DNA from 4 places in the Marinobacter sp. ST-43 genome. Region 3 is predicted to be linked to each of the others. Evidence: predicted binding sites of a transcription regulator. Region 3 holds the regulator's gene; each other region holds the start of a gene.

What was found. Region 3 encodes FliA, which starts transcription of late flagellar genes. Its sites were predicted from a motif close to CTAAAGTTTNNNNNNNNNNNGCCGNTAA; they were not measured.
Positions count from the first base shown of each region.
Region 1: the regulator FliA is predicted to act here: its motif matches at 6,158-6,185, upstream of QPL98_RS05325 (methyl-accepting chemotaxis protein).
Region 2: the regulator FliA is predicted to act here: its motif matches at 2,390-2,417, upstream of QPL98_RS14320 (methyl-accepting chemotaxis protein).
Region 4: the regulator FliA is predicted to act here: its motif matches at 3,942-3,969, upstream of QPL98_RS14885 (methyl-accepting chemotaxis protein).

Region 1 covers NZ_JASSVO010000002.1:240,054-247,972, forward strand. The annotation lists gene QPL98_RS05300 (di-heme oxidoredictase family protein) at 1-391, shown strand, start outside; gene QPL98_RS05305 (imelysin family protein) at 401-1,435, shown strand; gene QPL98_RS05310 (DUF1513 domain-containing protein) at 1,448-2,542, shown strand; gene QPL98_RS05315 (MFS transporter) at 2,623-3,936, shown strand; gene QPL98_RS05320 (membrane protein) at 3,952-4,320, opposite strand; gene QPL98_RS05325 (methyl-accepting chemotaxis protein) at 4,382-6,022, opposite strand; gene QPL98_RS05330 (PhoX family phosphatase) at 6,260-7,919, opposite strand, start outside.
Region 2 covers NZ_JASSVO010000013.1:1,631-9,549, reverse strand. The annotation lists gene QPL98_RS14335 (LysR family transcriptional regulator) at 1-131, opposite strand, end outside; gene QPL98_RS14330 (cation diffusion facilitator family transporter) at 224-997, shown strand; gene QPL98_RS14325 (CHAD domain-containing protein) at 1,005-2,342, opposite strand; gene QPL98_RS14320 (methyl-accepting chemotaxis protein) at 2,575-4,251, shown strand; gene QPL98_RS14315 (TRAP transporter substrate-binding protein) at 4,364-5,434, shown strand; gene potA (spermidine/putrescine ABC transporter ATP-binding protein PotA) at 5,566-6,687, shown strand; gene potB (spermidine/putrescine ABC transporter permease PotB) at 6,680-7,537, shown strand; gene potC (spermidine/putrescine ABC transporter permease PotC) at 7,534-7,919, shown strand, end outside.
Region 3 covers NZ_JASSVO010000001.1:81,558-89,476, reverse strand. The annotation lists gene QPL98_RS00415 (chemotaxis response regulator protein-glutamate methylesterase) at 1-1,007, opposite strand, end outside; gene QPL98_RS00410 (chemotaxis protein CheA) at 1,041-3,152, opposite strand; gene QPL98_RS00405 (protein phosphatase CheZ) at 3,171-3,956, opposite strand; gene cheY (chemotaxis response regulator CheY) at 3,978-4,361, opposite strand; gene QPL98_RS00395 (RNA polymerase sigma factor FliA) at 4,522-5,265, opposite strand; gene QPL98_RS00390 (MinD/ParA family protein) at 5,298-6,110, opposite strand; gene flhF (flagellar biosynthesis protein FlhF) at 6,184-7,497, opposite strand; gene flhA (flagellar biosynthesis protein FlhA) at 7,553-7,919, opposite strand, start outside.
Region 4 covers NZ_JASSVO010000014.1:25,086-33,004, reverse strand. The annotation lists gene QPL98_RS14900 (DUF1631 domain-containing protein) at 1-2,296, shown strand, start outside; gene ampD (1,6-anhydro-N-acetylmuramyl-L-alanine amidase AmpD) at 2,402-3,013, shown strand; gene QPL98_RS14890 (histidine kinase) at 3,013-3,900, shown strand; gene QPL98_RS14885 (methyl-accepting chemotaxis protein) at 4,017-6,047, shown strand; gene QPL98_RS14880 (cob(I)yrinic acid a,c-diamide adenosyltransferase) at 6,075-6,632, opposite strand; gene QPL98_RS14875 (ketopantoate reductase family protein) at 6,656-7,540, opposite strand; gene QPL98_RS14870 (valine--tRNA ligase) at 7,545-7,919, opposite strand, start outside.

The DNA of each region.
Region 1 (7,919 bases), on a different contig from region 3:
GAAAGGCGCCAGGCTGTTCAATGAAACCGGCTGTGCCGGATGCCACACCCCGAAACATCAGACCGGAGAAGTGGCCGACCGCCCGGATCTGAGCAACCAGACCATCTGGCCCTACACCGACCTGTTGCTGCACGACATGGGCCCGGCCCTGGCAGACGGCCGGGACGAGTTCCTCGCTGACGGCAACGAGTGGCGCACGCCACCGCTTTGGGGCATCGGCCTGGCCCAGGTGGTTAACCCCCAGTCCGGTTTTCTGCATGACGGCCGCGCCCGCACGCTGGAAGAAGCCATTCTCTGGCACGGTGGCGAAGCCCGGCCGGCAGCTGACCGCTATCGTCAGATGGCCGAGTCGGAGCGCAGCGCCCTGATCGATTTTCTGAATTCACTCTGAGGATCCACTATGCAACCGATCACCAGACTGTTCTTCGCCTCCGCCCTGCTTGTCTGCACTACGGCGGCACTCGGGGCCAACGCCGATACCCAGGCCCGCGAACAGTGGCATGGCGCAATTCAAAACGGCTACGAATCGCTGGCAACCAAAACCGAACAACTCGCATCAGCGGCGGTCGGCTACTGCAACGCACCGACGTCCGACAGCCGACCGGCCCTGAACGATGCCTGGCTCGATGCCTTCCTGGCCTGGCAGCGGGTCCGCTTTGTTGACTTCGGCCCGGTGGAGAACAACAACCTGTCCTGGCAATTCCAGTTCTGGCCGGACCCGAAAAACCTGGTCGCTCGCAAGGCCCGGTATCTGCTTGGCACCGAAGCCCCCGTTAACGCCGAGGTGATCAACCAATCCGGGGTGGCGGTTCAGGGCTTTCCCATGGCCGAATACCTGCTGTTCGACGAGCAACTCAACAGTGGGGAGAACGCCCTGCCCGCAGCCAAAAACTGTGAGGTGCTCTCGGCGGTCACCCGGCATATGGCACGTAATGCCCGGGGGCTCGCAGACAGCTGGGCGAGTTTCAAACAACACTATCTGGACACCGGGCCATACCGCGACACCACCATCAAAGCCGGCATGACGGCGCTTGAAATACTGGAAGAGCGACGACTGGCGCAGCCCATGGGGCTAAGGGGCAATGGCAAACGCAACCCTTACATCACCGATGCCTGGCGCAGTGGCCAGAGCCTGATGGCGGTGGAAGCAACAGTGGCAGGGCTCGAGAAATTCTACCTTCCCGGACTGATCACCTTGCTGAAAACCGACGGCGAGGCCGAACTGGCAGAGCGCATTCAGAGGCAGTTTGAGGAAGTGGCTGACAACTTTCCGGAAGCCCATGCTGCCATGACAACGCTCATGGAGAGTGATGAGCGGTTCCGCATTCTGCAAGGGCCCTTTGTGGATGTCTCCCAGCTTTCAACGCTGGTCAATGACGAAGCCGCCGTGGCGCTTGGCGTAGTGCGTGGCTTCAACTCAAGTGACGGCGACTGAACAGGTATACCCATGCTCATCTATCGCAGAACCCTGATCAAAGCCACCGTCGCCGGAGCTATGGCCGCCACCCTCACCGGGTGCTCGTTGCTCCCCCGCAAAACCGGCCCACAGCCCGAACGCTATGCCGGCGCGGTTGGCCTGCCGGATGGACGCTTTGGCGTGAGTGCCTTTGATCGATCCGGCAACGTTCAGTGGCAGGCGCCGGTAGACACGCGATGCCACAGCGGCTGTAACCGGCCCGGCCGAAACGATACTCTGTTTTTTGAACGCCGACCGGGCTGGTCGTTCTATGTGTTTGATGCAGAAACCGGCCAACGCAGACACCGCATCATGGCCCCGGAAGGCGAACACTTTGTCGGCCACGGCGTGTTCTCACCTGATGGCCGGTGGCTTTACGCCACGGCCAGCCGCTACCAGCCCGGCGAAGGCATTGTCGCCGTCTACGATGCCGAGCAGGACTATAAACGGGTGGACACCTTTGAACTGGCCGGCATCGGGCCCCATGAGCTTACCCTGCATCCTGACGGCAACACTCTGGTCATCGGCCTGGGCGGCATTCTGACTCACCCTGATTACGACCGCATCAAACTCAATCTGGATACCATGCAACCGGCCCTGATTCTGATGGACCGCCGGTCCGGCCAGATCGTTGGCCGCTTTCCCCCTGCCCACCACCAGCAGAGCTCCCGCCACGTCAGCGTCAGTACCGAAGGCAAAGTCTATGTTGCCTACCAGTACCAGGGACCGCTCTACAAGCGACCTCCGCTGTTGGCGCGCATAGAAGATGGGCAACTCCGGGAATATCGCTTTGACCCGGAAACCCAGGCCGCTCTCGGCAACTACATCGCCAGCGTGGTGGCCCATCCTGAAAACGACCTGATCGCCGCCGCTTCCCCCGTGGGCGGCACCGCTATTGTCTTCCGCGGCAAGACCGGGGAGCTGGTTGCCAAAGCCCGCATCACTGACTGCGCCGGCATTCAGACTCTGGCAGGAGGCGATTTCCTGGTGTCCTCGGGACAGGGCCGACTGGTGCAACTGAGCGCCGGACAACCTGCGAAAGACATCGCGCGGCTACCGGTACAGTGGGACCACCACCTGGTCTGACCGGCACCGCTGGTCCTCCCGCTTAAGCACACCCGAGCTAACTGGTATGCTTGGCAAACATTTTTCCGGAGGACGGCCCTTTGCCAGCAACCAAACCCGACACCATCGACCAGCTCTACGGACTGATTGCCAACGAAGAGGACGCACGGGTCTGTAAAGACATCCCGGAGGAAGCCTGTCGGGAAGTACCCCGAAACTTCTTCCTGATTCTGTTCAGCAATGTGCTCACCAAACTCGGCGACTTGCTGATCAGCCCCAAGACCGTGCTGGCCTGGCTGATGAGTGCCGTTGGCGCACCGGCTCTGGTAGCCTGGTTGGTGCCTATCCGGGAATCCGGCTCCATGGTGCCGCAGATGGTGATCGCCGCCTGGGTGCGTCGCAAGGCGGTGCGCAAATGGTTTTGGACCCTGGGCAGTTTCGGGCAGGCCGTCAGCGTGGCTGCGATGGCGGCAAGCGTGTGGTTTCTTGAAGGCTATGCGGCAGGTGGCGGCATTGTCGCGGCGCTTATTGTGTTTTCACTGGCCCGGGGATTCTGCTCGGTCTCCATGAAAGACGTTCAGGGCAAGTGTATCCCCAAAACCCGCCGGGGCCGGCTGTCTGGGCTGGCAACCACCATTGGGGGCACCGCCACGGTGGTGCTCACAGGACTGCTGTTCTGGGATCGGGGCGACCCCAGCATTGCGTTCTACACCACATTGCTGCTCCTGGCAGCTACGCTGTGGGTGATTGCCGGGGTTCTGTTTGCCAATGTGGAAGAGTATGCCGGGGAAACAGGGGGCGGTGGCAACGCGATCAACGAGGCTTTTAAAAGTCTGTCGCTGCTACGGGACGATGCGCCCTTCAGGCATTTTGTCATCACTCGTGCACTGCTTTTGTGTTCGGCTCTGGCGTCTCCCTATTTCGTGGTGCTCGCCCAACAGGAATCCGATATTGGCTGGATGCTGGGCGTCTTTCTGCTCGCCAGCAGTCTGGCCAGCTCCCTGAGCGCCAGCTTCTGGGGTTGGGCCGCCGACACCTCCAGCCGCCGAGTGATGATTCGGGGTGCCGCCATGGCCAGCTCGGTCTGCCTGGTGGTTGGTGTTCTTGCACTGGTGCTGGGCCCCGGGTTTGGCGGTGCCTGGTTCTATCCGGTCGCGTTTTTTGTGCTGAGTATTGCCCATGCCGGCGTGCGCCTGGGGCGCAAAACCTATCTGGTGGATATGGCCGGAGGCAACAAACGGACAGACTACACAGCGGTCAGCAATACCGTTATCGGTGTGTTGCTGCTGGTAACCGGGGGGTTCACAGCCGCCATTTCCATGATTTCGGACGTGGCGGTGATTCTGGTATTGGGACTGATGGGGCTGGCGGGCATGCTGAGCGCATTACGCCTTGAAGAAGTGACGGAAGACTGAGCCATCAAGACCCCGTTACATCGGGGTCTTGCCATCGTTCAGGGCCAGGGCACCTTTGACAATTCGGTAGATCACCCAGATCGCAATACCCAGCAGAATAAACCAGCCCACAATCAGCATGGTGGTAATCACCCCGATGACTGTCCACAGCAAACCAATCCAGAAGGTGCGGATCTGCCAGCGGAAATGGGGCTCTATCCAGGTACCACGGACATCATCCAGTTTGACGTAGTTGATGATCACGCCCACCAGTGCCGTCACCCCCCCCAGGAAAAAAGACAACGCCTGCAGGATGTAAACCACCACCGCCAGATTCCTCGTGGAGCTGGGCTCCTGTGATTGCTGGCCGTCAGGTTTTGCGGGGATATACTCGGTTTCGGGCACAGGCGTTCTCCTTGTTACGTCCCCGGCAGTCTATCACAGCCTTGGCGGGTGCCCAGTGCGATCAATTCCCCGCCGGCCGATACCCAACCCGGAACCCGCCCCAGTGCTTGCCGTTCACATAGATGGGCACCGACAGATCGTGCATGATTTCACCGGTGTCCCGGCGATAGGTCTGGAGCAGCATACTTTCGGTATGACTCCCGCAGCGAATGCCAGTGCGATCATTGAACAGTCGCTTGCTCCGGCTTTTCACCAGGTCCACTTCCGGATTACCACTCGGCGGGTGGGCAAAATCCTTGTTATGGGTAGGCACATAACCGTCCGGCGCGCAGGCGATGGAGAACACAATGGCCTCATGGGATTTCTTGATGGGCTCCTGTATTGCCGGAAACATCTGGTCAGTAAACCGATCGAAGCTGCTGGAATACTGTTGGGGCTGGGTGTTGGCAATCGGTGTTCGCTTTTTGTCAAACAGCGCCGCTTCACTCAAACGGCCCTCTCGAATTGCCGCCTCAAACAACTGGCCAATCTGCTGCGCCCCTTCCAGTGCTTTCTCATAAAACGGCCGGTGGTAGCTTTCGCTGCTGTTCAGCGCAAAGGCAGCATTCGCCTTCTCCGCCAGCTCCATCAACGTGGAAGCCTGGTCCGCCAGCGATGCCACACTGGTATCACTTTCGGATATATGGTCACGGACAGACTCAATAGCCGAAAACACCTGGGCCAGACTCTGCTCGTTGTTCTGGTCGATCTCGGCAATACGGGCAACCTGCTGCTGAACCCGGTCGGATTGATCCCGAATCTGATCCAGCTGGCCGCCAACGCTCTCTACAGATGTCAGCCCGTCTTCCACGGTTTTCGCCAGAGATTCAATGCGGGACACAATCTTGGTTGTGTCATTCTGAATTTCGTCGAGGGTGTCCGCCACTTCACTGGTGGCCTGGGCAGTGCGCCCGGCCAACTGCCGGACTTCATCAGCCACCACCGCAAACCCTCGCCCCTGCTCACCGGCGCGGGCCGCCTCAATAGCGGCATTCAGTGCCAATAGATTGGTCTGCTCGGCAATGCCCTGAATGGTTGAGGTCACGCCCTGGATCTTGCCAGATTTTTCGTGCAAGGCCTGAATCAGCCGGAGGTTTTCTTCCGATTGCTGATGCACCAGGCGCACACTTTCAATGGCCGACACCAATGACTGACGCCCTTCCACACTGACTTCGCGATTCTGCAGAGCCATGGTGGCAGCGTTGGTGGCCTGTTCCGACGATTCCCGAACCGATTCTGTGATCTGGCCGGCGTAATCGGCCATCTGGGCGGTTTCTTCCACCTGTCTGTCCAGGCGCTGCTTCACCTGATCCGCCGCAAACGAGACTTCGGCGGCCGAGATGGCACTCTTGTCGGCACTGGCCGAGAGCGTTTCAACCAGGGCCTTGCCAGCCCGGGCATCGGCCAGAAGCTGCGCACATTGAGCCCGCAACGGGTGGTTATCAGCCAGGGAGCCATCATTCAGGCCGTTAATCCCACGCTCTATTGGTTCCAGCACCCTCAATATCAGATAGCCGGCCGCGGCGGCGAGACCAACCAGGAGTCCGATCAACAGAGACGCGGCATCGAGCCCCATCATCGGAGCCACCAGAATGCAGGCAATACCGAGCGCAACAGCAATGCCCACCCCCCATAAAATTGCAGTGCGATCGAGTAAACCCATGGTGCCCTCATCTTTGTCATTGCTAACGCAAGCATGTTGTTATTGCAGGCCATCCCTGAGGTTAAAGAAATGATATAGGTTAATAACTCCTACTTTAGTGGACTAAAGATACCACTATTGCAGGGCCCAAGGAGTTTATCGGCATCTGGAAGGAAATCTGAAATACAGAAGAGAAAAGCCCGGGCGGAACGAGTCCGCCCGGGCTTTTTGGCAGAGCCTGACAACCGTTATGGCTGATCAGGCACCGATAACGCCGCTGTCATCGCGGGTAACGATAACCGTTGCATCACGCGGACGCGGATCGTTGGCATCCGGCCAGTTTGCTTCCGGGTGCTGGATATTGACGAACATGGTCTTCACATCCGGTGTGGAGACAACGCCTGTAACCTCACAGCCAACCGGCCCAACGAAGAAACGCTTGATCTCGCGGGTTTCCGGGTTGGCCGCCAGCATCATGTTGTTCTGATAAGGTGCTGCATCGGAGCCATCGGTCTGAATCCAGAGGCGGCCGTTATAATCGAACCAGAGGCCATCCGGACTGTTGAAGATGTTGTCATCAGTCAGAGATACGATAACCTGGTCGTCAACCACGGTTTCCGTGCCCTGCTCACCGGCGAACACGAAGATATCCCAGTCAAAGCTGGTCGCAGTGTGATCGTTGCCGTCTTCGCTCCAGCGAATAATATGACCGGTGCGGTTGTTGGCATTCGGATTTGCCGCGTTAACCTGCTCCTCCGTCCGGCGGGAGTTATTGGTCAGCGTAAAGTAAACCTGACCGGAATTCGGATCTACAGCCCCCCACTCCGGGCGATCCATCGGGGTCGCACCTGCGATGTCGGCAGCCAGCCGAGTGTTCAACAAAACATCAGCCTGATTCTCAAAACCGTCAAACTGAACGTTGCCAACCATTTCGCCCTGGGCCGCAGCCACTTTGGCAGCAAAATCCGTATCGTTCAGATCCAGCGCCAGCCAGTCGCCTGAGCCATCGTCGTTAAAGCGAGCCACGTAGAGCGTACCCTCGTCCAGGAGGTAGCCACCAGCCGTTGCAGCGTAATAAGGCTTTGAGGAGACAAATTTGTAGATGTACTCGAAACGGGAATCATCACCGGAATAACATACGACCGGCTCACCTTCCTTAACCGGCGCAAAAATCACACCCTCGTGACCAAAGCGGCCCAGCGCAGTTCGCTTCTGTGGTTTGCTCTCTGGAGTAAACGGATCAATTTCCACCATGAAACCATAGGTATTGGCCTCATTCCGGTAATCATCCGCCGCCGACGCACCCGTCGGGGTAACATCAAAGCGCACGTATTGATCCGCACCGCTGTCAGCCAACTCCCAGTCGTAGCGGCTTGAATCGCCGACGCCATGCCGAGTCTGCTCCCGGGGCTGCGTTGCATCGCTATTAGCGAAGTACCCGTGCCAGTTTTCCTCAGCCGCAAGGTAAGTTCCCCACGGCGTCGGGCCCATCGCGCAGTTGTTCAGAGTACCGCGGGTTTCCGTTGCATTCGGGCTGTATTTGGTGACCAGTTTGTCGTAACCACGCACCGGACCACGGATATCCATTTCGGTATTACCCGTAACCCGGCGATTAAACGGACTCCCGAAAACAATATCCCACTTGCCGTTGTTGTCGCGTTTGATATGAACCACAGACACACCGTGCGCGGCGATTTCCTTGCGCACTTCATCGGCCGGACGCATACCGTTGATGTAGGTAGCCCCGTTGGCATGCAAAGCGCCTTGATTGATGTACTCATGGTTCATCACCAACAGACCTTCGCTGGAGCTGTTACCACCGGCTTTCAGGTCAATCGGGAAAAAGTGCACGCCGTCATGATGCATGCCCATTTGCTGCTCTTGCTCTTCTCCGGTATTGGTGCCATCCGGCTTGTAG
Region 2 (7,919 bases), on a different contig from region 3:
CCCAGTTCATCCTCCAGGGACGCCAGCACGGTACTGACGGTGGTGCGGCTGCGGTTCAGTTCCCGGGCCGCCGCGGCCACGCTGCCGTTGCGCACAACCGAGAGGAAGGTCTTGATCTGTGACGTTTTCATGGTTTGCTCTTTGCGACGGATTTTCCGTCGCTCAGCGACTCACACCTGTTGAATGATGCCGCTAATATGGCAGCAATTCTCAGGAGGTCAAAATGTTTACTTCTCTGGCGCGGGAAAACCTGGCGCTGACATTATCAGCGGTGGGCGCGGGCCTGTTTGCGCTCGCCGGTATTACCTGGGGTCTTTGGGTCGATTCCCTGGTTATTATCTTCGATGGTGCCTATTCCCTGATCAGCCTCGGGTTGTCGCTCCTGTCACTCTATGCCGCCCGCCTGGTTCGCCGGCCGGCCAATGACGATTACCCATTCGGGATGGGGGCCGTGGAGCCGCTAGTGATCGCTGTGAAAGGTCTGGTGATTGCAGTGGTGTGTATCTTGTCGCTGGTATCGGCGGTGGTGTCGCTGCTTCAGGGCGGCCGTGCCGTGGCGGCGGACATGGCAATGATCTTTGGTGCGGTGAACGTGGTGGGGTGTCTGGCGGTCTGGGCGTATCTACGGTGGTCAAGTCTGCGCAATGGTTCGGGGCTGGTGCAGGCGGAACAGCGCCAGTGGCTGATGGACAGTGCCCTAAGCGCTGCCGTAATGATTGGTTTTGGCGCGGCCTGGCTGCTGGAACGCAGTCATTGGGCGGAGCTGGCCGTGTATGCCGACCCGGTAATGATGCTGGTGATTTCGGTCTACTTTATGACGGTGCCGGTGAAGATGGTTCTGGAGTCAGTTCGGGAGCTGTTGCTGGCGGCACCGAAAGACGATGCACTGGACGACATCCATGAGACCCTGGAAGACCTGGGCCTGAATCCGGAACAGGTCCGGGTGGCCAAGCTCGGCCCGAACCTTCTTCTTGAGGCCCGCATGATCCGGATCTGACCGGGCCTCAGAGGTTTAGCCCTCCCATAGCCAGTACCTGCCTGCGGGTATCGGCTTTCTCCCGCTCAAGTTTGCCAAGCAGTGACACCCCGTCGCACTCCGGATGGTCGGCGAGGAATCGCCGGGTCAGCTCGATCTGGACATGCAGATCCTGGAAACGGCCGTACAGATCCTGTCGCTGGCGTAGCTCTTTCCGGAATGGCTTGCTGTACCGGGCATCCAGTTCCAGAAGATAGCGGATACGCTTGAGGTTCTTGCGCAGCTGGTGCAGGGCTTCATCCGGAGCGGTGTGCAGCAGTTCTGCGGTTTTTCGGTTGAACTGCTTCAGGCGCCGGTTTGTCGCGGCCTGGATGTCTTTTTTCCGCAGGTTTGCAGCCAGCTTATGAAAAGATTTGGACTCAATGTAGTCTTGCCAGCGCGACAGGCTTTGCTGGTAGCGTTTCTGGCCAAGGCGTTTGGCCAGTTTGCGCTGTGCTTTAGATGCCCTGAGCCGCGCCCAGTCGGTCAGCGTGGTGCAGAGTTGTGGGTTGTCGTGGCACAGCTCGGGGATATCCTGAAGAAATACGTGCAGATCCCGCAGGGCGCTGGTGGCCCGGGCATGTCGCTTCAGTTCGCGAATATGCTCCTGTAATTGGCGATCGCCGGTAATCTCGGCCAGGGGTTCGGCAATGGCCCGACTGCGGCGAAGGGCAATGCGGTATTGGTGCAGGAATTCGTCATCCAGCCCCAGCATCACCCCAGGGGTCAGAAGTTCCAACTGGTTGTTCAGCTGCTGTAAAACCTCCGGGAGCGTGTTCTGGTCCAGATCAGTGGCGTCGGGACTGGCTTTTCGGTTCTTGCGCCGGAATTCGTTGTAACTGAAATCACGAGGCGTCAGGAAGGTTTCCAGTGCACCCTTGTTTTTGTCCACTTTCTTCCAGTGCCTTACCGGCAGCCGGATCTCCAGGATACTGGCGGTTGGCAATTCGAACGGAGCCTGGGGTACCAGAAAGGCGGCCAGTTCGAGTAATGCCGGGTTGTGGCCGATGAGGGTGATGCGGTTCTGGTTGTTATCCAGATTCTGCAGCCAGCGTAATAGACGCCGGAAGTCGAAGGTGTAAAGCTCATCTTCGGTGCGGACATGGTCCGGCTGGGCGTCGACGCTGAGTGCACCTGCCAGCGTTTGCTGGGCTCGCACAGCGGGGCTTGAATAAATGGCACCGGACAGCGCGCCGAGGCATTTCATTGCCCGCGCGAGCGGCGCAAGCTGGCTTTGGCCTCTGTCATTCAGTGGGCGTTTCTGGTCGCAGAGGCTGTCGTCGTTCCAGCTCGATTTGGCGTGGCGGATAAGGAAAAGCCGTTTCATGCATGCTTGCTCATGAGCTGAATGTTCAGACCTTAGTCTGACACAGCCTCAAGTCGTTTACATGACGGCCGATACGTATTTAGACGTATGACGCTGATATGACGGGCTTGTTTACATAAAAACCTGTTCCTGACCTGCGTTTGGTATACAGCTTTTAACAAACTGCAACGGAGTGCGGGCTGCGTTTGTGCATAATCAAAGGATTACAAGAAATGACCCCGGAGCGAAGACCATGACCTTCATGAGCAACCTGACCATCAGAACACGGCTTCTGATTGGTGTATTGGTGCCTGTACTGATTACGGCTGGAACAATTGCATGGATTACGGCGAACCAGATCCGGGCCAATGGAGAGGCAGAGTTGCAACGCCTCGAGCAGGAACTGTTGGAAGCGCGCAAGGAAGGTTTGAAAAATCTGGTTGAAACCGCGAAATCCGTGGTGCTTGAGGCCAAGTCCACTCCCGGTTTTTCGGAGCAGGAGGCGCAGGAAGAGGCGCGAGAGCGGTTGCGGTCAATCAAGTTCGGTCAGAATAACTATGTCTTCGCCTACGATCGCAGTCTGTTCAATCTCGCATATGCACCGGACCCCTCCAAGGAAGGCCCGACTACCAATCCGAACACCCAAAAGCTGGTTCGCGGGTTGTTTGACGCGGCAGGTGACGATGGCTTCATGCCTTATGAGTGGACCAACCCTGCTACCGGCCAGGTGGAACCGAAAGTCTCCTACTCCACTATCATTCCGGGCTGGGACTGGATGATAGGTTCCGGCGTGTATGTAACCGATGTTCAGAGAGCGGTGGCCGCTGCCCGGCAAGAAATTGATGCAACCATGACATCTGCTATGGGCTTCATTTTACTGCTGACCATTGTGGTGGTGGTGATTTCACTGGTAATCGGGTTGGTCATTGGCCGCACCGTGACTGCGCCGCTGAACAAGGTCAGCGACATGATGCGGGAGATTGCCGACGGTGAAGGCGATCTGCGCCAGCGCCTGCCGGAAGATGGTAAAGATGAACTGGCCGTTCTGGGTCGCCGCTTCAACCATTTTATCATCAAGATTCAGGACACCATCCGTGAGGTGGGGTCCACCACCGACCAGGTAGCTTCAGCCGCTGAAGAACTCAGCCGGGTGGCGAATGAAACCCGCCAGTCGGTTCAGGAGCAGGGTTCGGAAACCGACCAGATTGCTTCGGCCATCAACGAAATGGCGGCAACGATTCAGCAAATCTCCGGCAACGCCAATGAGGTAGAAGGCGCAGCTTCCGATGCGGACCGCATGGCCAAAGAGGGTGGCGAGACCATCAATAGCGCCCAGGGGGCGGTCAATCAGCTGTCCCAGGAAATGGAAGATACCGCCCGCAGCATCAATGCCCTGGCCGAGAAGTCGAACGATATCCAGCAGGTGCTGGACGTGATTCACGCGGTGACCGAGCAGACCAACCTGCTGGCCCTGAACGCTGCCATTGAGGCAGCCCGGGCCGGCGAGCATGGTCGCGGCTTCTCGGTGGTTGCCGACGAAGTGCGCCAGCTGGCCAAGCGGTCTGCCGAATCGGCTGATCAGATCCGGGAAATGATTGATGGCTTTGTGGCGGAGTCCAAGGCTTCGGTGGAACGTATGAACAACTCCCGCAAGAGTTCAGAAGCGACTGTTGAGCGCATCAATCACGCCACCAATGCACTGAATACCATCGTGACCTCGGTGACTCAGATCCACGATCAGGTGACGCAGATCGCCACCGCCGCTGAACAGCAGAGCCAGGTGGCGGAAGAGATCAACCAGAACGTGGTGCGGATTGTCGACGCGGCCCAGCGCAGCGACACCGGCGTGACCCAGACCAATGAAGCCAGCCACGAACTGGCCCGGCTGGGTGAGAACCTGCGCGAGCTGGTTGGTCAGTTCAAGGTCTGATTGCCCGCACAAGAAAGCCGGCCCGCCACATTGGCGCGGTCGGCTTTCGTCGTTATGATGGATCATTCAGGCATGTTTGAATCAAAAATCGATAACAATGGAAGCCAACACTATGTCCCTGCGTAAAACCTTGCTGGCGGCAGTCAGCACTCTTGGCCTGCTGGCCAGCCCTTTCGCGGTCTCTGAAGAAACCTTTACCCTGCGTCTCGCGGAAACCTGGGGGCCAAATTCCGGCCTGCTGGGGGATGCGCCCCGCAACATGGCAGCCATGGCCGAGGAAATGTCCGGCGGCCGCCTGAAGATCCGGATTGATTCCTCCAACAAGCACAAGGCGCCTTTCGGTATTTTCGATCTGGTCCGTAATGGCCAGTACGACATGGGCCACACGGCTTCTTATTACTACAAGGGCACCATTCCCAACGCCATGTACTTCACCACCATACCCTTCGGCATGATTGCACCGGAGATGTATGCCTGGTTCTACCACGACGAAGGCATGGAGCTGATGCAGAAGGTGTATGAACCCTTTGGTCTGTTGTCCTTCCCGGGTGGCAACACCGCCAATCAGATGGGTGGCTGGTTCCGTAAGGAAATCAAGTCACTGGATGATCTGAAAGGCCTGAAAATGCGCACCCCCGGCTTTGCCGGAGAGGTTATGTCGGAAGTGGGCGTGGCGGTAACCAACCTGCCACCGGGCGAGCTGTATACCGCGCTTGAGCGTAACACCATCGACGCCGTTGAATGGGTTGGCCCGGCACTGGACCTGCAGATGGGCTTTCACCAGATTGCCAAGTATTACTACTCCGGCTGGCAGGAGCCCAATGCCGAAGTGCAGTTCCTGATCAACAAGAAAACCTGGGATAAGCTGCCGGCTGATCTGCAGGCCATCCTGCGGGTCTCCATGCGCACCGCAGCGTATGACATGTATATCCAGAGCACCCACGAAAGCGGTTTGGCCTGGGAGAAGATGAAGCAGGAATACCCGGATGTGACCCACAAGGTGTTTCCGCCGGAAGTTATTACTGCCCTGCGTGAAACCACCAACCGCCTGCTGGATGAATTTGCCGAGAAGGACGAGCTGGCGAACGAAATCATCACCTCACAGCGCGAGTACCTGAAGCAGGTTCGCCCCTGGACCAACATCTCGGACAAGGCGTACCTGAACAGCGTCGCCGACCAATAAGACCGGTGCGTGACAGCCCGGCCTGGTAAGGCCGAAAAACAAGAGGGGCGTGGTCAGGGAATATCCGCACGCCCCTTTTTGTTTGCGTCTGTTTCTGGAAAAATACGCCGCTCAAACTTTGGGCAGGGCCGATGAAACAGACACTGCTATCTCTGAGCAATCTCACCAAACAGTTCGACGGCAAAAAAGTGCTGGATTCTCTGGATCTGGACATTTTTGACGGCGAGTTCATTACCCTCCTGGGGCCCTCCGGTTGCGGCAAGACCACCTTGTTGCGGATGATGGCGGGTTTCGAGCATCCGGATGACGGCACCATCGCCCTGGGCGATCAGGACCTGACTCACACTCCGCCGGAACACCGGCCGCTGAACACGGTCTTCCAGAACTACGCGCTGTTTCCCCACATGTCGGTGTTCGACAACGTGGCCTATGGCCTGAAAATGGAGAAGCGGCCAAAGCAGGAAATCCGGGAGCGGGTCGAGGATGCCCTGGCCATGGTCCAGCTTGAGGACTTCGCCCGGCGCAAGCCGCATCAGTTGTCCGGTGGCCAGCAGCAGCGGGTGGCCATTGCCCGTGCGGTGGTCAAGCGCCCGAAGGTACTGCTGCTGGATGAGCCGTTGTCGGCGCTGGACTACAAATTGCGCCGCACCATGCAGGTGGAGCTCAAACGCCTGCAGCGGGAGCTGGGCATCACCTTTGTGTTTGTCACCCACGATCAGGAAGAAGCCCTGTCCATGTCCGACCGGGTGGTGGTGCTGAAAGATGGCCTGATCCAGCAACTGGGGACGCCGCGGGAAGTCTACGAGCGCCCGGCCAACCTGTTTACTGCCCGCTTTGTCGGTGAAACCAACTTCTTCCCGGGCCGGGTGGACAAAGCCAACGGCGATGACACCATCACCGTGGACGTGTTCGGTCTGAAGCGTACCTTCCGCAAGCCGGATTTCCCGGTCTCCGGTGGCCAGTCCCTGCATGTGCTGTTGCGCCCCGAGGATATCCGGGTACTGGCGCCGGACGATGAGGATGGTGTGGCTGGCAAGATCGTAGAGCGTAACTACAAGGGCAGTACCCTGGATTCGGTGATTCATCTTGAGGATGGCACCGAGGTGCTGGCGTCGGAATTCTTCGACGAAGACGACCCTACCTTCGACTATCGCCTTGGCGAGCCGGTCAAAGTGAGCTGGGTTGATGGCTGGGAATGGCTGTTACCCACAGAGCCGGAAGCTCTGCCAGAGGAAGAAGGCACCGATGCGTAGCCTGACACAGCAGCCGTTCAGAACGGCCGTGCTGGTGCTGGTCTGGGGCTGGTTGTTGTTTCTGGTGCTGACCCCCAACCTGCTGGTGGTCGGTGCCAGTGTAATGACCCGGGACCCGGGCTCCTTCATTTCGCTGCCGCTGACCCTGGATGCCTACCGGCAACTGCTCAATCCGCTGTACCTGGAAGTGTTCCTGCACTCCCTGTATATGGCGGCCATGACGACGCTGGTGTGTCTGCTGATCGGCTACCCGTTTGCGTGGGCGTTGTCCAAGGTCGGCAAACGCAATCAGGTGCTGCTGATCTTCCTGCTTATCGTGCCGTTCTGGACCAATTCCCTGGTGCGAACCTACGCCCTGAAGTTGATCCTGGCCACCAATGGCCTGCTCAACAACGCGCTGATGTCGCTCGGGGTGATCGAGGAGCCCATGCAGCTGCTGTATACCGAAGGAGCCGTGATTATCGGGCTGGTGTATCTGTTGTTGCCGTTCATGATCCTGCCGCTCTACTCGGTGTTTGAAGACCTGCGGGAAGACTACCTGAGGGCGTCGCACGATCTGGGCGCGGGGCGCCTGTCCACGTTTATCCATGTGATCGTGCCGCTGACCCTGCCGGGGGTGCTGGCGGGCATCATGCTGGTGCTGTTGCCGGCCATGGGGTTGTTCTTTGTGCCTGATATTCTGGGCGGTTCCCGCAACCTGCTGGTGGGTAACGTCATCAAGAACCAGTTTCTGGATGCCCGCAACTGGCCCTTTGGTGCCGCTGCCAGCATCCTGCTGACCCTGGCCATGGCGTTCCTGATGTTCGCCCACCGCCTGAGTAAACGGCGGATCGGGGAGGACGGTGTATGAATCGCTGGCTGCCCCGCACCTACCTGACGCTGGTGTATCTGCTGCTGTACGTGCCTATCGTGGTACTGGTGGTATTCTCCTTCAACGATTCCCGCACCGGTTACGAATGGGGTGGCCTGAGCCTGCGCTGGTACGAAGCCCTGTTGAACAACCGGGCCATGGTGCAGGCCATGTGGAATTCCCTCTGGCTGGCGCTCTCCGCGGCCACTGTGTCCACGTTGATCGGCGCGCTCACCGCACTGGCACTGCACCGATACCGGTTCCGGGGCAAGAAAGTGCTCAATGGCATGTTGTTTGTGGTGATGATGTCGCCGGAGATTGTACTGGCGATTTCGCTGCTGGCGCTGTTTCTGCTGGTCGGCCTTCAGCTGGGCTATGTATC
Region 3 (7,919 bases):
GACTGCTTCATCATCCTGCAGCCTTCCTTTCCGTCGGAACCCATACCAGTAAGGATCAGACCCAGGGTTTTGCCTGGGAAGCTCCTGGCCAGAGAACCGAAGGTAACATCCACACAGGGTTTGTAATTCAAGCGGTCATCGCCCGGAAGAATCCGCACTTTTGCCTGCCCGCCGCGACTTTCAATCATCATCTGCTTGCCACCGGGCGCCAGCAGGGCCAGTCCCGGACGAAGCACGTCGCCGTCCTCGGCCTGGCGCACCTCAATGCGACACAACTTGTTGAGCCGCTCGGCAAAGGCCGGAGTGAAGCTGGCGGGCATGTGCTGAACCAATACGATGGGCGCGGGAAACGAAGCCGGTAACGCCGTTAGCACCTTTTGCAGCGCAACGGGGCCACCGGTGGAAGTGCCGATGGCTACCACACTGTAGTGCCTGGCGGCCGTTTTTCTGGTGGGTTTACGAACCGGCTCGGAGGTCGCAGGGTCTTTACGGGGTTCCGTCGTTACCGGGCGGTGCAGGCGCGAACCGGCGCGCTCGACAGGTTCACGGCGAGGTTCCGCAGCCGGTGCCGCCGGCCTCGGGGCCACAGGCGCCGATCGGGCACCCGGGCGGCTACCGGCCACATCCAGAATACGCTGGATAAGGATTTTCTGAAGTTGACTGGTGTCCCTGGCAATTTCCTCGAAGTTCTTGGGCAGGAAATCCACTGCCCCGGCTTCCAGGGCATCCAGGGTAACGCGGGCACCTTCATAGGTCAGGGACGAGAACATCAAAACCGGGGTGGGATGTTTGCGCATGATCTCGCGCACGGCAGAGATGCCGTCCATCACCGGCATCTCGTAATCCATGGTGATCACATCGGGGCGCAGTTTTTCTGCCAGCTCGACACCTTCCCGCCCGTTGGTGGCGGCGCCTACCACTTTAATCTGGCCCGAGGCCGTCAGGATTTCCGTCAGCCGTTTGCGAAAAAAGCCCGAATCATCCACGACCAGGACAGAAACTGTCATCCATTTCTCCTACACAATCCCGGAAATTCCTGCTCAGCCGTAGTGCTGCAGGAGGCTCGGCACATCAATAATCAGGGCAATACGGCCATCACCGGTGATGGTGGCGCCGGCCATACCCGGCGTCCCCTGCAGGGCCCGGCCCAGAGGCTTGATCACCACCTCTTCCTGGCCAATCAACTGGTCAACCACGAAGCCGACCTGCTTGGTGCCCATGGCCACAATCACCACGTGCGCATTCTCCGGCTCGGCCTGTCCTGCCGCCCCGTGCACCAGCCAGCGCTTGATGTGAAACAGCGGGAACACTTTGTCCCGCACCACAATGCATTCTTTGCCGTCGACAATATTGGTCTTGGTCAGATCCAGGTGGAAAATCTCCACCACATTCACCAGCGGCAGCGCGAAAGACTGGTCACCGAGCATGATCATCAGCGTTGGCATAATGGCCAGAGTCAGAGGCACCTTGATGATAATGCTGGTGCCCTTGCCCTGTTCGGACATGATATTGATCTGGCCATTGAGCTGGCCGATCTTGGTTTTCACCACGTCCATACCGACACCCCGACCGGAGACATCGGAAATCTGGTCTTTGGTGGAGAAACCGGCCGCAAAAATGAGATTGAAACATTCGTTATCGGTTAGACGGTCTGCCGCATCCTGGTCGTACAGGCCCTTTTCTACCGCCTTGCGACGCAGGACATTGGGATCCATACCCGCACCGTCGTCGACGATGGACAACAATATATGGTCGCCTTCCTGCTCCGCCGACAGGGTCACGGTTCCGGCTCGGGGTTTTCCGGCCTTCTCCCTTACGTCCGGCGCTTCGACACCATGATCCACGGAGTTTCGGACCAGGTGCACAAGTGGGTCGGCCAGCGCCTCGACCAGGTTTTTATCCAGGTCGGTTTCCTCACCGTGCATGACCAGGTTCACTTCTTTTTTCAGACTGCGGGCCAGATCACGCACTACCCTCGGGAAACGGCCGAAAACTTTCTTGATCGGCTGCATCCGTGTTTGCATGACGGCAGCCTGAAGATCCGTAGTCACCACATCGAGATTGGCCACTGCCTTGTGCATGTGTTCGTCTTCGCTTTCGGAACCCAGACGCTGCAGTCGGTTACGCACCAGCACCAGTTCGCCCACCATGTTCATGATGTCGTCCAGGCGCTTAGTATCAACCCGAACCGTGGTTTCGCCCGCTGGTGCGGCCTCACGGGCAGGCGCGGGCGCCGGTTTGGCAGCGGCCTTACTCTCAGCTTTGGCTTCCGCTTTCTTTGGTTCCGGGGCTGGTTCGGCCTTGCTGGATGGCGCCGGTGAAGGCTTGGGCTCACCTGCGCTCGGGCCTGCACCCTTGCCATGCAGTTCGTCCAGCAGGTTCTCGAATTCGTCGTCGGAAATCAGATCGGCGTCGCCGGATGATTTTTCCGGGCCACCGCTGGTATCAGTATCTGCCTTGGCTGTTTCAACTTCCGCAGGCGCGCCGGCAAACTGGCCCTTGCCGTGGAGTTGATCCAGCAGGGCCTCAAATTCATCGTCGGTAATCTCATCACTGTCTGAGCCGCCGGCAGATTCGGCCGGGGTGCTCACCTGCCCGTTGCCGACCGGTTTCTGGCCATCGGATTTTTCATCCGCCAACGCGTCCAGCAACTGCTCGAATTCATCGTCAGTGATATCGCCCTGGTCCCCTTGCGGCCCGACATCCGCAGACGACGACTCCTGTGCCGGGGTTGGCGCTTCCGCCGCCGGTGTATCCTCGGACTCAGGTTTGGCGAGGGCGTCCAGGGCTTCGATCAGTTCGTCCGGCGCAGGCGTCGGCTCTTCCCGGTTGCGAACTTCTTCGAACATGGCATTAACGTTGTCCAGCGCCTCCAGCACCACATCCATCAGGTCCGGTGTTACCTTGCGCTTGTGGTTCCGGAGAATATCAAACACGTTCTCCGCAGAGTGGCAGCAATTAACCAGTGCCTCCAGTTGAAGGAAGCCAGCGCCCCCTTTCACGGTATGGAAGCCACGGAAAATGGCGTTCAGCAGATCGCTGTCATCGGGATGCTGCTCCAGATCCACCAGCTGCTCCGACAACTTTTCGAGTATCTCGCCGGCTTCTACCAGGAAGTCCTGCAGGATCTCTTCATCAGCATCTAACGCCATGCGTCACCCTCTTTATTATCAGAATCCGAGACTGGACAGCAGATCGTCCACGTCGTCCTGCCCCGAAACTACATCTTCCCGCTCATCAGCTTTAATCTGTGGTCCTACCCCTTTTTCGGCCGATTCTTCTTTTTCTTCAATCTGATGCACCGTGCCGGTCAGCTGATCCACGTGGCTGGCCATCACTACCAAGCCAAGAAGATTGTCTTCCACTTCTTTCACCAACGCGGTGACCTTCTGGATAACCTGGCCAGTAAGATCCTGAAAATCCTGAGCCAGCAGGATTTCCGACAGATTCTGGTACAGACTGTCGGAGTCTGTCGTCAGGCCCGCGAAGAACTTGTCGATGCGACCATAAAGCTCGCGAAACTCCGCAGGCTCCATTTCACGACGGCGCAGACGCTGCCACTCATCCCGCAGGGAAACCGCTTCATCCCGCATGGCGTGAGCCACCGGCATGCTTTCCTCAACCAGATCCATGGTGCGGTTCGCCGCCTGGCTGGTCATCTGAACCACATAGGCCAGACGGTCAGAAGCGTCGCTCATCTTCGACAGCACTTCTTTCTGCTCGGCATTACGCGGGTCTATCTGGAAGTTCCGGATTGCCTCATGGAGGCTGCGGGTCAGTCGCCCCACTTCCCGATACAGACTCTGATCGCGAACCTCGCTCAGTTCATTGATCAGGGTCATCGCCTTGGCATAATTCCCGGCGTTTACATTCTCGGCCAGGTCGGAGGCCTGCTTTTGAAGCTTCTCCGCCACCTCCGGATCAAGGCCCTGATGGTTCTGTTTGGTATCACTCATGGCGAGCCATCCGACCTCTGGTTACTGGATTCGTTCGAAGATTTTCTCGATCTTTTCCTTCAGCACGGCTGCCGTGAAAGGCTTGACCACATATCCGTTCACCCCGGCCTGAGCCGCAGCCACGATCTGGTCCCGCTTGGCCTCTGCCGTTACCATCAGAACCGGCAGGTTCTTCAGGTTTTCATCAGCACGGACAGCCTTCAGAAGGTCAAAGCCCGACATGCCGGGCATGTTCCAGTCAGTCACCAGGAAGTCATACTTGCCGCTTCGGAGCATGGGCAACGCGGTGTTGCCATCGTCTGCTTCATCCGTATTGGTGAAGCCGAGATCTCGCAGCAGGTTTTTGATGATGCGTCGCATTGTGGAGAAGTCATCCACAATGAGAATTTTCATGTTCTTGTCCAATGGGACCTCCAGTCAGTAACACCCGGAATTCATTCAGCCTTTTGGAAGTCTAGCAGGCTGCTACCTTAAGCGCTTATTGTGTGGTGTTTGCGCACGTTGTAAAGCATCGTTTACCAAAAGCTACACAGCTTGCTGAAAGAGAAACACAGCACCTGGCCGATCAGTCGTTGTCACCGTCCCGCCATTCGGCCAGCCGGCTGCGAAGTCGCAACGCCGCCTGGCTGTGAATCTGGCTTACCCGGCTCTCACTGACCCCGAGCACCGCCCCAATTTCCTTGAGGTTGAGCTCTTCCTGGTAATACAGGCTCAATACCAGCTTTTCACGCTCAGGCAACTGCTCAATGGCGTCTGCCAGACTGCGCTGGAAAGCGCCGGAAGCAATACCGTCCAGTGGATTACCACTGGTCTCTGCTTCTTCTATCGGCAGCTCGCCGGATTCATTGAGCTCATCAAGACTAAAAAGTCTACCGCTGTTCGCGTCGGCCAGTGAGGCATGATACTCGTCCAGACCAATACCGAGCTCTTCAGCTACTTCGGCATCCTGGGCCTCGCACCCGGTACGATCTTCCACTTGTTTGATAGCACTGGCGATTCGCCGGGCGTTGCGATGCACTGAGCGGGGCACCCAGTCGCCCTTGCGGATCTCATCCACCATGGCACCGCGGATGCGAATCCCTGCGTAGGTTTCAAAGGTGGCACCTTTGCCGGAAGAATAGCGCTGCGCGGCCTCCAGCAGGCCAATCATACCTGCCTGCATAAGGTCTTCCAGCTGCACTGATGGCGGCAGCCGGGCCATGAGATGAAGGGCGATTTTCTTGACCAGCGGCGCATGCTCTTCAATCAGGGCTGAAGGGCTCCTGGCGCCGGCCTGGTGGTAAATTCCCAGATGTTTCGCCAATGTCATGTATCCGGTTTTCTTGTAGGACTGGATTCAGATCAGACTTCGACGAGCCGCTCCACGAAGAATTCGAGATGCCCCCTGGGAGAGGACGGCAAAGGCCAGCTATCCACTTTTTCGGCCAGAGCCCGGATAGCCAGCGAGGCTTTCGCCCTCGGATAGGCATCCAATACCGCTTTCTGTCTTTGGACGGCTTTCTTGACGGCCTCGTCGTAAGGCACGATACCTACATATTGTAGTGCCACATCCAGAAAACGCTCGGTGACCCGGGTCAGTTTTTCAAACAGATGGCGGCCTTCCTGCTCATTGCGGACCTGGTTTGCCAGGATACGGAAGCGGTTCGTGCCATAATCCCGGTTCATCAGCTTGATCAGCGCGTAGGCATCGGTAATGGAGGTAGGTTCGTCGCAGACCACCAGCAGAAGTTCCTGCGAGGCCCTGAGGAAGCTGACTACCGATTCAGAAATACCTGCGGCGGTATCCACAATCAGAACGTCAATCTGATCGCCCAGCTCACTGAAAGCGTTGATCAGGCCGGCATGTTCCATGGCGCTGAGCTGGGTCATACGCTGGGTGCCGGAGGAAGCCGGTACAATCTTGATACCACCAGGACCATTCACCAGCACGTCTTTCAGATCACAATCGCCGCTGAGTACGTCTTGCAGATTTCGATTAGCAGTAATGCCGAGCAACACATCGATGTTGGCGAGCCCGAGATCCGCGTCCAGCAAGACAACCCGGCGCCCCTTCTGGGCCAGGGCGATACCGAGATTGACCGAAACATTGCTCTTGCCGACACCGCCCTTGCCGCCGGAAACCGCAATCACCTGAACCGGATGTGGTCTGCTCATACTGTTATCAGTCTCTTACTACGTTCTTGTACGGGCACGCGTGCCGGTGTTTTATTCTGGTCGCCAACGAGGCTCAGGCACCTTCGGCGACTGTCTGTGCGCTCTGCACGGCCTTAAGCCGTTCTACGCCCAGGCGCACTAACGGAATGGCCTCCGCCCTCTGGAGATCTTCCGGTATCTTCTGGCCATCGGTGTACCAGGCCACCGGTAAGCTGGTCTCCATAACGAACCCGAGCGCTTCGCCCAGGGTCAGGGCCTCATCAATCTTGGTCATGATGCAGCCTGCAAGGCTTGCCATCTTATAGCAATGCCACACGGATTTCATGATACGTGGCTGACTGGTGGCGGAGACCACCAGATGTGTACGGATATTGTGATCGCTGCGAGCCAACTCCGCCAGTTGTTCCTGGTAACCGCGGTCGGCACTGGTCAGGCCGGCAGTGTCAATCAGCACCAGGTGTCGATCCGATAACTCATCAAGAATGTCATCCAGGGAATGGCTCTCATCCACCACACGCACGGGCACATTCAGGATGCGGCCGAACACGAAGAGCTGTTCATGAGCGGCCACACGATAGCGGTCGGTGGTCACCAGTGCCAACGAATCCGGACCATGCTCAAGGACGTAGCGGGCCGCCAGCTTGCCAATGGTGGTGGTTTTGCCAGACCCGGTTGGCCCGACCAGGGCATAGATACCGCCGGCATCAAGCCAGTCTTCGCGACCGGTACGAACGCCGGTCGCCAGCATTTTCAGTGACTGCTTCCAGCCGTCCTCCAGACGCCCGGCCCGGTGCCGACGGGACAGAGAGCCGGCCAGCTCCGCGCCCAAACCGAACTCCTGCAGGCGCTCGGCCAATCGTTGCTGAACTGCGCTGTTGCCGGTCGGCGTGGCAGTTGCAGCCTTACCACTGACCAGATCACGCAGAGAGCTGATTTCGGCACGCATACTGGCCAGTTCATCGGCATAGCCACCGGCGCCGGATTCGCTACCCGCAAACGGCTTTGCCACTGTTACATCACTGGGACGTGACGCCGGAAAATCGGCCGCCTCGAAAGACAAGGACGACGCCGCGCCACCTGAGGCGCCACTTCCTGCGCGCTTTTCCCGAACCTCACGAATGCGACTGCGGGACCGGTTCAGCTCATCTTCCAGCCGACGATGCTGCTCGGCCTGCATCTCTGCCAGCCGGGAGCCGTTGGTGGCTTCAACCGCTCTTTCACCCAGACGCTGGCGCGCCATGTTTTCGTCGTAGTCGAGTGCCGTCACGATCTCAACACCACCATCAACCCGGCGGTTAGACAGAATAACGGCATCCGGCCCCATTTCGTGGCTTACCTGCTTCAGGGCCTCAGCCATGGACTGCGCAAAAAACCGTTTTACTTTCATGCTGCTTCATCCTCCCACCGGCAAGCGCTCTGGCTTCCCGCGATGCTCCGTCGGTTTATTGACCTACAGAGGCGACTATCGTGATCTGTTTGTTATCCGGGATTTCCTGGTACGAGAGCACATGCAAACGCTCTACCCCATAGCTGGCAAACTTCGCCAGTACTGGCCGCAAGGGCCCTGAAACCAGCAGGATGGCAGGCTTGCCGAGCATTTCCTGGCGTTGCACGCTGTCCTGAAGGGATCGTTGCAGCTTTTCCACCATGTTGGGCTCAAGCACCAGACCAATATCATCCTGACCGCCGGATTGTTGACTCTGCTGAACAGACTTTAGCAATAACTGTTCCAGGTCTGGATCCAACGTGATAACGGGGATTTCGGCGTCGTTGCCGCAGATACTCTGAACAATCATTCGGCGCAGCGCC
Region 4 (7,919 bases), on a different contig from region 3:
GCACGATAACAAGGTAGTCCGCTTGGCCGGTCAGAAGCCGGTGAGCCGGTTCTCGTTACCGGTAGAGCTGGTGCGACTGCGTGACACATCGGGTCAGTCACTCAAGGCGGTACTTGCCAGTTTTTTCGAACAGGCTGACGACAGTTTGTTTGCCCTCGCAGACCGGGCCGGCTCCAACCAGGACCAGACTGCCTACTTCGACGCCATGCGGGAGCTGCGACTGCGCCGGAAGGCAATGACAGTGTCAGTCCTGCAATACGTCAGCCAGGCCTTCAATGAGCTGGGTAAGTTCAAACCTGCCCGCTCCGGTGGTTCACTGGAAGAAGTGGACCAGGACTCCCTCAGCCTGGTGGATCACTCTGATCTTGAACAGCAGGTAGCGATAGATAACCTGACCAATCGCCTGCGGAATCGATACCAGGAGCCGGTAAGGATGTTGGCGGCCCGGATTCGCCATCTCGTTCCGCAACTGGATCTCTCAGACGACCAGATGCCTCTCAGCCCGGAAGTGATCTGCGGTGCCATCTCGGATGCCTGCACCGATCTGGACATTGATATCCGCGCCAAGCTGGTGGTTTTGAAGCTGTTTGAGCGACTGCTGGTGGACAAGCTCAGTGATTTCTACCAGGAATGCAACAAAACCCTGATCGCCGCCGGCGTGCTGCCTGACATGAAGCGGGCTCCGGTGGGTGGTGCTCAGGTAGCGCCGGGTCGCAGTGCGCCAAAGGCAGGCGGTTCGCCAGCGCCCGCCCAGGAAGCCCCGGCTGCCGAAGGTACTGCCCATAGCCATGGACCGTCGCCTACTTTCAGTGAGCTGAGTGCGCTGTTGCACCAGGGAGAGACCAGTAGTGCCGGTATGGCACAAACCGGCGCTGTTCTGGATACCGATCGTCTGATGGCGCGCCTGAACGAACTGCAGGGCGCAGCGCCGCAGGGTGAAGGCGACAATGTGGTGCCTTTGCGCCAGCAGTTACAGCCGCTGTTGCAGGGTCCGGAAGGGAAGCGATTCTCAGTAGGGCAGGTCGACAGTGATGTGATCAATCTGGTCTCAATGCTGTTTGATTTTATTCTCGAGGATCGTCAGTTGCATTCGGTCATGAAGGCGCTGATCGGGCGGCTACAGATTCCGGTGCTCAAGGTCGCACTCAGCGACAAGAACTTTTTCAATCGTGGTGGCCATCCGGTTCGCAAGCTCCTCAACGAACTTGCCCTGGCCGCCATTGGCTGGAGCGAGAAACGTGCCGGAATGCGTGATCCGCTTCGGGAAAAGATTGAGGAAGTGGTGGGTCGGGTGCTGACCGAATACACCGATCAGGTAGGGCTGTTCGAGGAATTGCTGAAGGACTTTGGTCACTTCATGGATCTGGATCGCCGGCGTCGCGAGCTGGTTGAGCAGCGCCTTCGGGATGCCGAGGAAGGACGCGCCCGGCAGGAGCGTGCCAGTCAGGCTGCTACCGATGTTATCCGTGAGCACACGGCAGGCCGGGACATTCCCGAGCCGGTTTTACAGGTGCTGAACGAGCCCTGGACCCGCTACCTGCAGTGGGTGGTGTTGCGCGAGGGTGAAGAAAGCGAGCGTTGGCTGCAGGCAAAGGCCATCAGCGAGCGGCTGGTGTGGAGTGTTGACCCGCGACCGGTGTCTTCTGATACCCGGGCGGAACTGTTGCGAATGATTCCAGAGGTGGTGGAAGAGCTCCGCAAGGCGCTTCAGGAGATCTCCTGGGATCCGTTTGCAACCGATGCGGCCATCCGGGACCTGGAGCTTGCCCATGTCGATGTTTTCCAGAAACTGGTGACCGCGCCGGTTGTTGAAGACAAGGCACCCACGATTGAGAATTTTGAGGTACCTGAAGCTCCGGCAGAGCCGGCGGAAACTCCCGAGCAATCGGAACCTGCGCCGGAGGTGATTGACGAGGTGACTGAACCTGCGTCAGTCAAGCCTGCTGAGATCTCAGCCGGCGTTGAGACGGCAGCCGTCGCCGAGGAATCCGCGGAGATCCAATCACCAGTAGCGTCGGCGGAATGGCTGGCGAAGGCGGACGGCCTGAGAGTTGGATCCTGGGTTGAAATGGCCAGAGACGAGACCAGGGTCCGTTGCAAGCTGGCCGCCTTCATCAAGGCCACCGGCAAGTACATCTTTGTTAACCGCAGTGGTGCGAAGGTGGCGGAATATCATAGGGATGACCTGGCGATTGCTCTGCAGGAGCAGGCGATCACCATGCTGGATGACGGCCTGATTTTTGATCGGGCACTGGAGTCCATCATCGACAACCTGCGTCATAACCGAAAAGACTGATCTCTGGTACTGAGTGCCCACGCAGGGCACCGGCGACGTCGTGGCATCCATGGGCGCTTTGTGATTCAATCATCTGCATGAGTCCCCTGCGCCGATGGAAACACGTTGTCTAGTATCCAGAACGATCATCACCCACACTCCCTGAAAGATGCGGCAGCACTTTTGCGTTCCAGTGGCCGGTTCCCCGGCGTGCGCTGGTGTCCGTCGCCCAATTTTGGTCCCCGCCCGGACGGTTCCTCTATCTCACTGCTGGTGGTTCACAACATCAGCCTGCCGCCGGAACAGTTTGGCGGCCCGCACATCGAGAATTTTTTCTGTAACTGTCTGGATACCGCTGCCCACCCCTATTTTGAAACGATCGCAGAGCTGAAGGTGTCTGCGCACGCGTTGGTTCGCCGGGATGGTTCCGTTATTCAGTTTGTCAGCTGTCTGGACAGGGCATGGCACGCTGGCCGTTCCAGTTTTCAGGGTAAGGAGGAGTGCAACGACTACTCCATTGGTATCGAGCTCGAAGGTGCGGATGACATTTCCTATACCGAGGATCAGTACCGTGCGCTGGCGCGTCTGGCGCGCCTCGTAATGACAGCCTGGCCGGAGATCACGCCGGGTCGCATTGCCGGCCACAGTGATATTGCGCCGGGCCGAAAAACCGACCCAGGGCCCGCGTTTGAGTGGTCTCGCTTCCAGGCACTGCTGTCGAACGAGGAGATGGCCTGATGTCGTTGGTTGTTTTTCTGATTGCGTACGTGATTCGCCGCAGGCTGGACCGCGCCGATCACCTGGCTGGCGATGAGGTCTGGCGTAACTGGTTTCATCGTTGGGGCCGGGTTGAAGCGGGTCAGGAGCGGTCAGTCTGGAGAGGTGCGCTGCTGGTTGTGTTACCTTCTCTGGCGCTCGCTGGCGCGTGGGCGCTGTCCAGTGAGGCGGGCTACCGCTATGCCCTGTATCCGCTTGAACTCGTGCTGATGGTGGTGCTGATGGGAGCGCCGGGCTGGCGCAAGGTGCTGCGAGCCTATTCCGATGCCTGGCGGCGCGGAGATATGCAGGCTGCCTGGCACCATGTTCAAGAGCGCCTGCCCGCCTCCGAAAGAGGAGCGGCGCTATCGCCAGAAGCCATGCACCTGTCGGTGTCGCGGGCGCTGATGGTCTCGGTTTTCGAGCGTTTCTTCCTGGTGGTTTTCTGGTATGCCGTCGGCGGCATAGCGCTGGCTTTTCTGGCTCGCGGGCTTGTAGCTCTGGCGGGCCAATGGCCGCAGGCGGCCGCGCGGGAACGCTATCAGCGGGCGGCCCGGCTTATCGGCTGGATTCCTTCCCGCTTGCTGTCATGCACATTCGGGCTCGCCGGTGACCTGGCCGGCTGGTCCCGGGAGATACGCAAGGTATTCCCGGGATTCGGGAAAAAGACCGCGGATGTGCTCATGATTTCCGCCAACGGGTCGTTAACTGGATATGCACTTGATCCTGCGCGCTTTTCGGAGTTACACCCGGAAGAGTGGCCCGATTTTGGCGGGCGGAGCCTCAGCGCTATAAGGGACCTCCTCAACCGGAGCATGCTGGTGTGGATATGTGCGTTTGCATTGCTGGTGATCGCAGGCATGGCCTAGCCGGAAAGCAAAAACGGATTACAGAATAACACTAAATAGTGATTAAGTTTTTCCGGCAACGGGCGATAATCAAACAAAAGAATAAAGATTCAGTTGTTAGAAGCAGCGAGGGCTCTGTGAACTATATAATCAATCCGGCTGTAGCACTGATGAATCGGCTGCCCATGGTTTACAAATTCAGCCTCATCAGCATTCTCTTTCTTGGTCCCATCATCGTGCTCTCCTGGTTGGTGATTTCCGGGCTTAACCAGTCGGTTCAGACCATGACCCGCGGCATTGAAGGTCTTGCAGAACTCCAGAAGGTGGAGCGCCTGCTGGTGGCGGCAATGGATTACCGTGACTATCAGGCCCCCGGCATTCTGAAAGACGAACAGCCCTTGCTCGAAAAAGCCAACGAGGCGGCCAGTCGCATGGATGCCCTGTTGGCAGATCTCGCCGAACCACAGCGTTCTTTTGACACCTCCGGCTCCTGGCAGGAGCAGATTCTGGCTGTAAGGGAAGAATGGGAGACGCTCAAAGCCAACGATAACTATCAGGGCAACATTGACCCTCAGTTCAAGTACTACCAGGAGTTTGTGCAGAAGGTGATGGCCTTGCTGCCGGCGACCATTGAAATCAGCGGATTGGGTCAGGATGCGTCCCGGGAAAACCTGCTGCTGTTAGGGCTGGTGGGTTCTGCGTTGCCTGAGTCTCGCACTGTTGTTGGCCGCGCCCGTTCATACGGTATTTTTGCGCTGGTGGAAGGTCAGGTGGGCTATGCACTCAGCGAAACCCTGAATGAAATCTACGATCAGTTGACCAACCGCAGTTCGCTGCTTTCGCCGGCCCTTTCCGTTGCTGTGGAGGCGTCGCCCCAGCTGGCAGAGAGTGCGAGCGGTGCGTTGACCCGCACGGAAGAGAGTCTGATGACAGTCCGTGATGAGCTGGATCTGAATGTCATCACGCCTATGCGCCTGGAGCTGCCCTGGCAGGAATTTGACGAGACCGTATCGGCGCAGATGGGATATTACGATACCCTCAGCGATCGTATCTTCGATGTGGTTGCCGGTAATCTTGAGGATCGCCTGGCTCGCCAGACCGGGCAGCGCACCCTGATTCTGGTGGCGCTGATTGCTGTGATGCTGGTGGTGGTCTACCTCTATGTGGGTTTCTTTATGTCTGTGCGGATTGCCATCAACCGGTTCAGCGAAGCTGCAAGAAATGTGGCCGCCGGCGATATGACCACCCATATCCGGTTGAACAACCGGGACGAACTGGGTGAGCTCACCTCTGAGTTCAACAACATGACCGATCGTATTGCTGAGCTTGTCCGGTCGGTGGGCTCTACAACAGCGGATGTTGATCAGCAGGCGGTCCGGGTGAATGACACCGCTTCGGCGAACAGTCAGGCCGTGGCCCGACAGATGGAAGAGACCGGTCAGATCAACGAGGCCATGGGCCAGATGGTGGAAGCGGTCAATGAAGTCACGGAGAGTGCGCACCGGGTGGCGGATAGTGCGGGGAATGCCGAGAAAGATACCGAGAAGGGTCGGGAAGTGGTGGCCGATACGGTGGCGACCATTAACCGGCTGGCTACGGAGATTGCAGGCGCCGTTGATGTCATCAACCGGGTGAGTGCGGACAGTGACAATATCAGTCAGGTTCTGGTTGAGATTAAAGCAATTGCCGAGCAGACCAACCTGCTGGCGCTGAACGCGGCCATCGAGGCAGCGAGGGCGGGAGAACAGGGGCGTGGCTTTGCGGTGGTGGCGGATGAGGTTCGTTCATTGTCTCAGCGTACCCACAAGTCCACTGAGGAAATTGAAGGCATGATCTCCCGGCTTCAGGGTGGTGTAAAAGAAGCGGTATCTGCCATGACCTCAAGTCACGATGCCACGGAGAAGACGGTACAGAAGTCTGGTGAAGTGACCGAAGCGCTGGATCGGATCGCCTCGGGCATTTCCGAGATCGTTGATATGAGCCACCAGATTGCCCAGGCGGCGGAGGAACAGTCGGCCGTGGCCAGGAACGTGAATGCCAACGTGGAGCGCATTGGCGAATTTGGCCAGAGCACTGCCTCCAACGCCGAAGAGACTCTGGCTTCGTCCAGACAGATGTCGGAGCTTACCGCGTCGCTTCAGCGCCTGGTGGAAGCATTCAAGGTGTAATCTGTGGTTGTTGTGAAAAATCCGGCCTCAGAGGCCGGATTTTTTTTGCTCCCAGAGAATCTCCTGGCTGCCATCCCGGCGAGCCAGCACCCGGGCGATGACAAACAGCAGATCGGATAACCGGTTCAGGTAGTGACGCGAGGCAGTATTGATGGAGTCCTCGTGGCCAAGGGCCACCACCACGCGCTCGGCCCGGCGACAGACCGCCCGTGCCAGATGACATTGTGCTGCGGCAGGGCAGCCCCCGGGCAGGATGAAGTTTTTTAGCGGCGGCAGGTCGGTGTTGTACTCGTCCAGAGTCTGCTCCAGCCACTCAATGTGATTGTCGCTGATCACCTTGCTGCCCGGGATGGCAAATTCGCCGCCCAGATCAAACAGGTGATGCTGAATGCGCCGGAAGGTATCGATCAGACTGTCACGAGAGGGAAGCGTCTCAATCAAAACGCCGATATGGCAATTCAGCTCATCGGCCATACCCATGGCTTCCACTCGCTGGGCATTTTTGGCGATACGGTTGCCATCGGCCAGGCCGGTAGAGCCGTCGTCTCCGGTTCGGGTGTAGATCTTCGACAGGCGATTGCCCATGGTCTTGCTCCCTCTGGTAAAAGTCAGTTCAGTTGTTGTACCTGTTCGGCGAGCATTTGGTTCACCTGTGCCGGTATGCCATGTTGATGGCCGAGCCGCGCCAGGTAACCGTTAATGAAGTCGATTTCCGTGGTTCTGCCTGCCTGTACATCAGCCCGCATGGAAGACGTGTTGGCGGCGGTTTTGCGGGCGACAGTCTCAATAGTCTCGCGCAGGTTTTCCGGGGGTTGTTGCGGTTGTCCGGCGGCAGGGAGCAGGCGGCTGATCTCCTCACACAAGGGGGCAATCCATTGCAGGTAAAACGGTTGTGTCAGAATCTCTCCGTTGGGGCAATCCAGAATGGCCGTAAAGGCGTTTATGCCGGCGTTGATCACCAGTTTTTGCCAGAGCCTTGCCAGTATGTCGTGTTCAGGGTGGACCATGAGGCCGCTGCTGGCGAGCTGTTGGGCAACCCATTCGACCGATGGGTCCCCCGCCGGGTTCAGGGCACCGACCCAGGTTGTGCCGCGGCCAGCGTGAACGGTCAGCCCGGGGGCGGGCCGGTTTGCGCCTTCGGTCGTGGATGCGGCCAGTACCGGCCGGTCCGGCCATGTTTCGGTGACCTGCTGCTGGCTCCCAAGCCCGTTTTGGAACAACACAATGGGAGTCTGTTTGGCAATGGAGGGCAGGGCCGCCTTGAGGGCTTCGAGAGTGTTGCCGGCTTTGGTCGTCACCAGGAGTAGATCAGGAGATTGGCCGGGTTGTAGCCAGGGAATAATGGTACTGCCTGATTCGCCGTCAATGGGCTGAAAGCGATAACAGACGGGGGCAGGGGCCTGCCCCGGACGGGGCACAAACGCTACCTGCCCGGCAGGTAGCGTTGCCGCCCAGAGCCGGCCCAGGGAGCCGGCACCGAGGATGGCGATCATGGCCTTACATGGCCTCGATTTCTGCCCGTTGCGCACTGAGCCGCTGCAGGCTGCCCTGGGCATCCTTCAGCTTCTCTTTTTCCTTCTCTACGACTTCGGCTGGTGCCTTGGCGGTGAACTTCTCGTTGTTCAGCTTGCCTTCCAGGCGACCGATTTCCTTGTTCAGGCGTTCCAGCTCCTTGTCCAGGCGCTTGAGTTCGGCGTCCTTGTCGATCAGGCCGGCCATGGGCACCAGCACTTCCATTTCGCCTACCAGTTGGGTGGCGCTCATGGGAGCTTTGTCGCCCTCGAACCATTCCAGCTTCTCAAGTTTGGCCAGGGAAATGAGGAATTGGCGGTTGTCGTTCAGGCGGCGCTGATCGTCGGCGTTGCCGCCTTT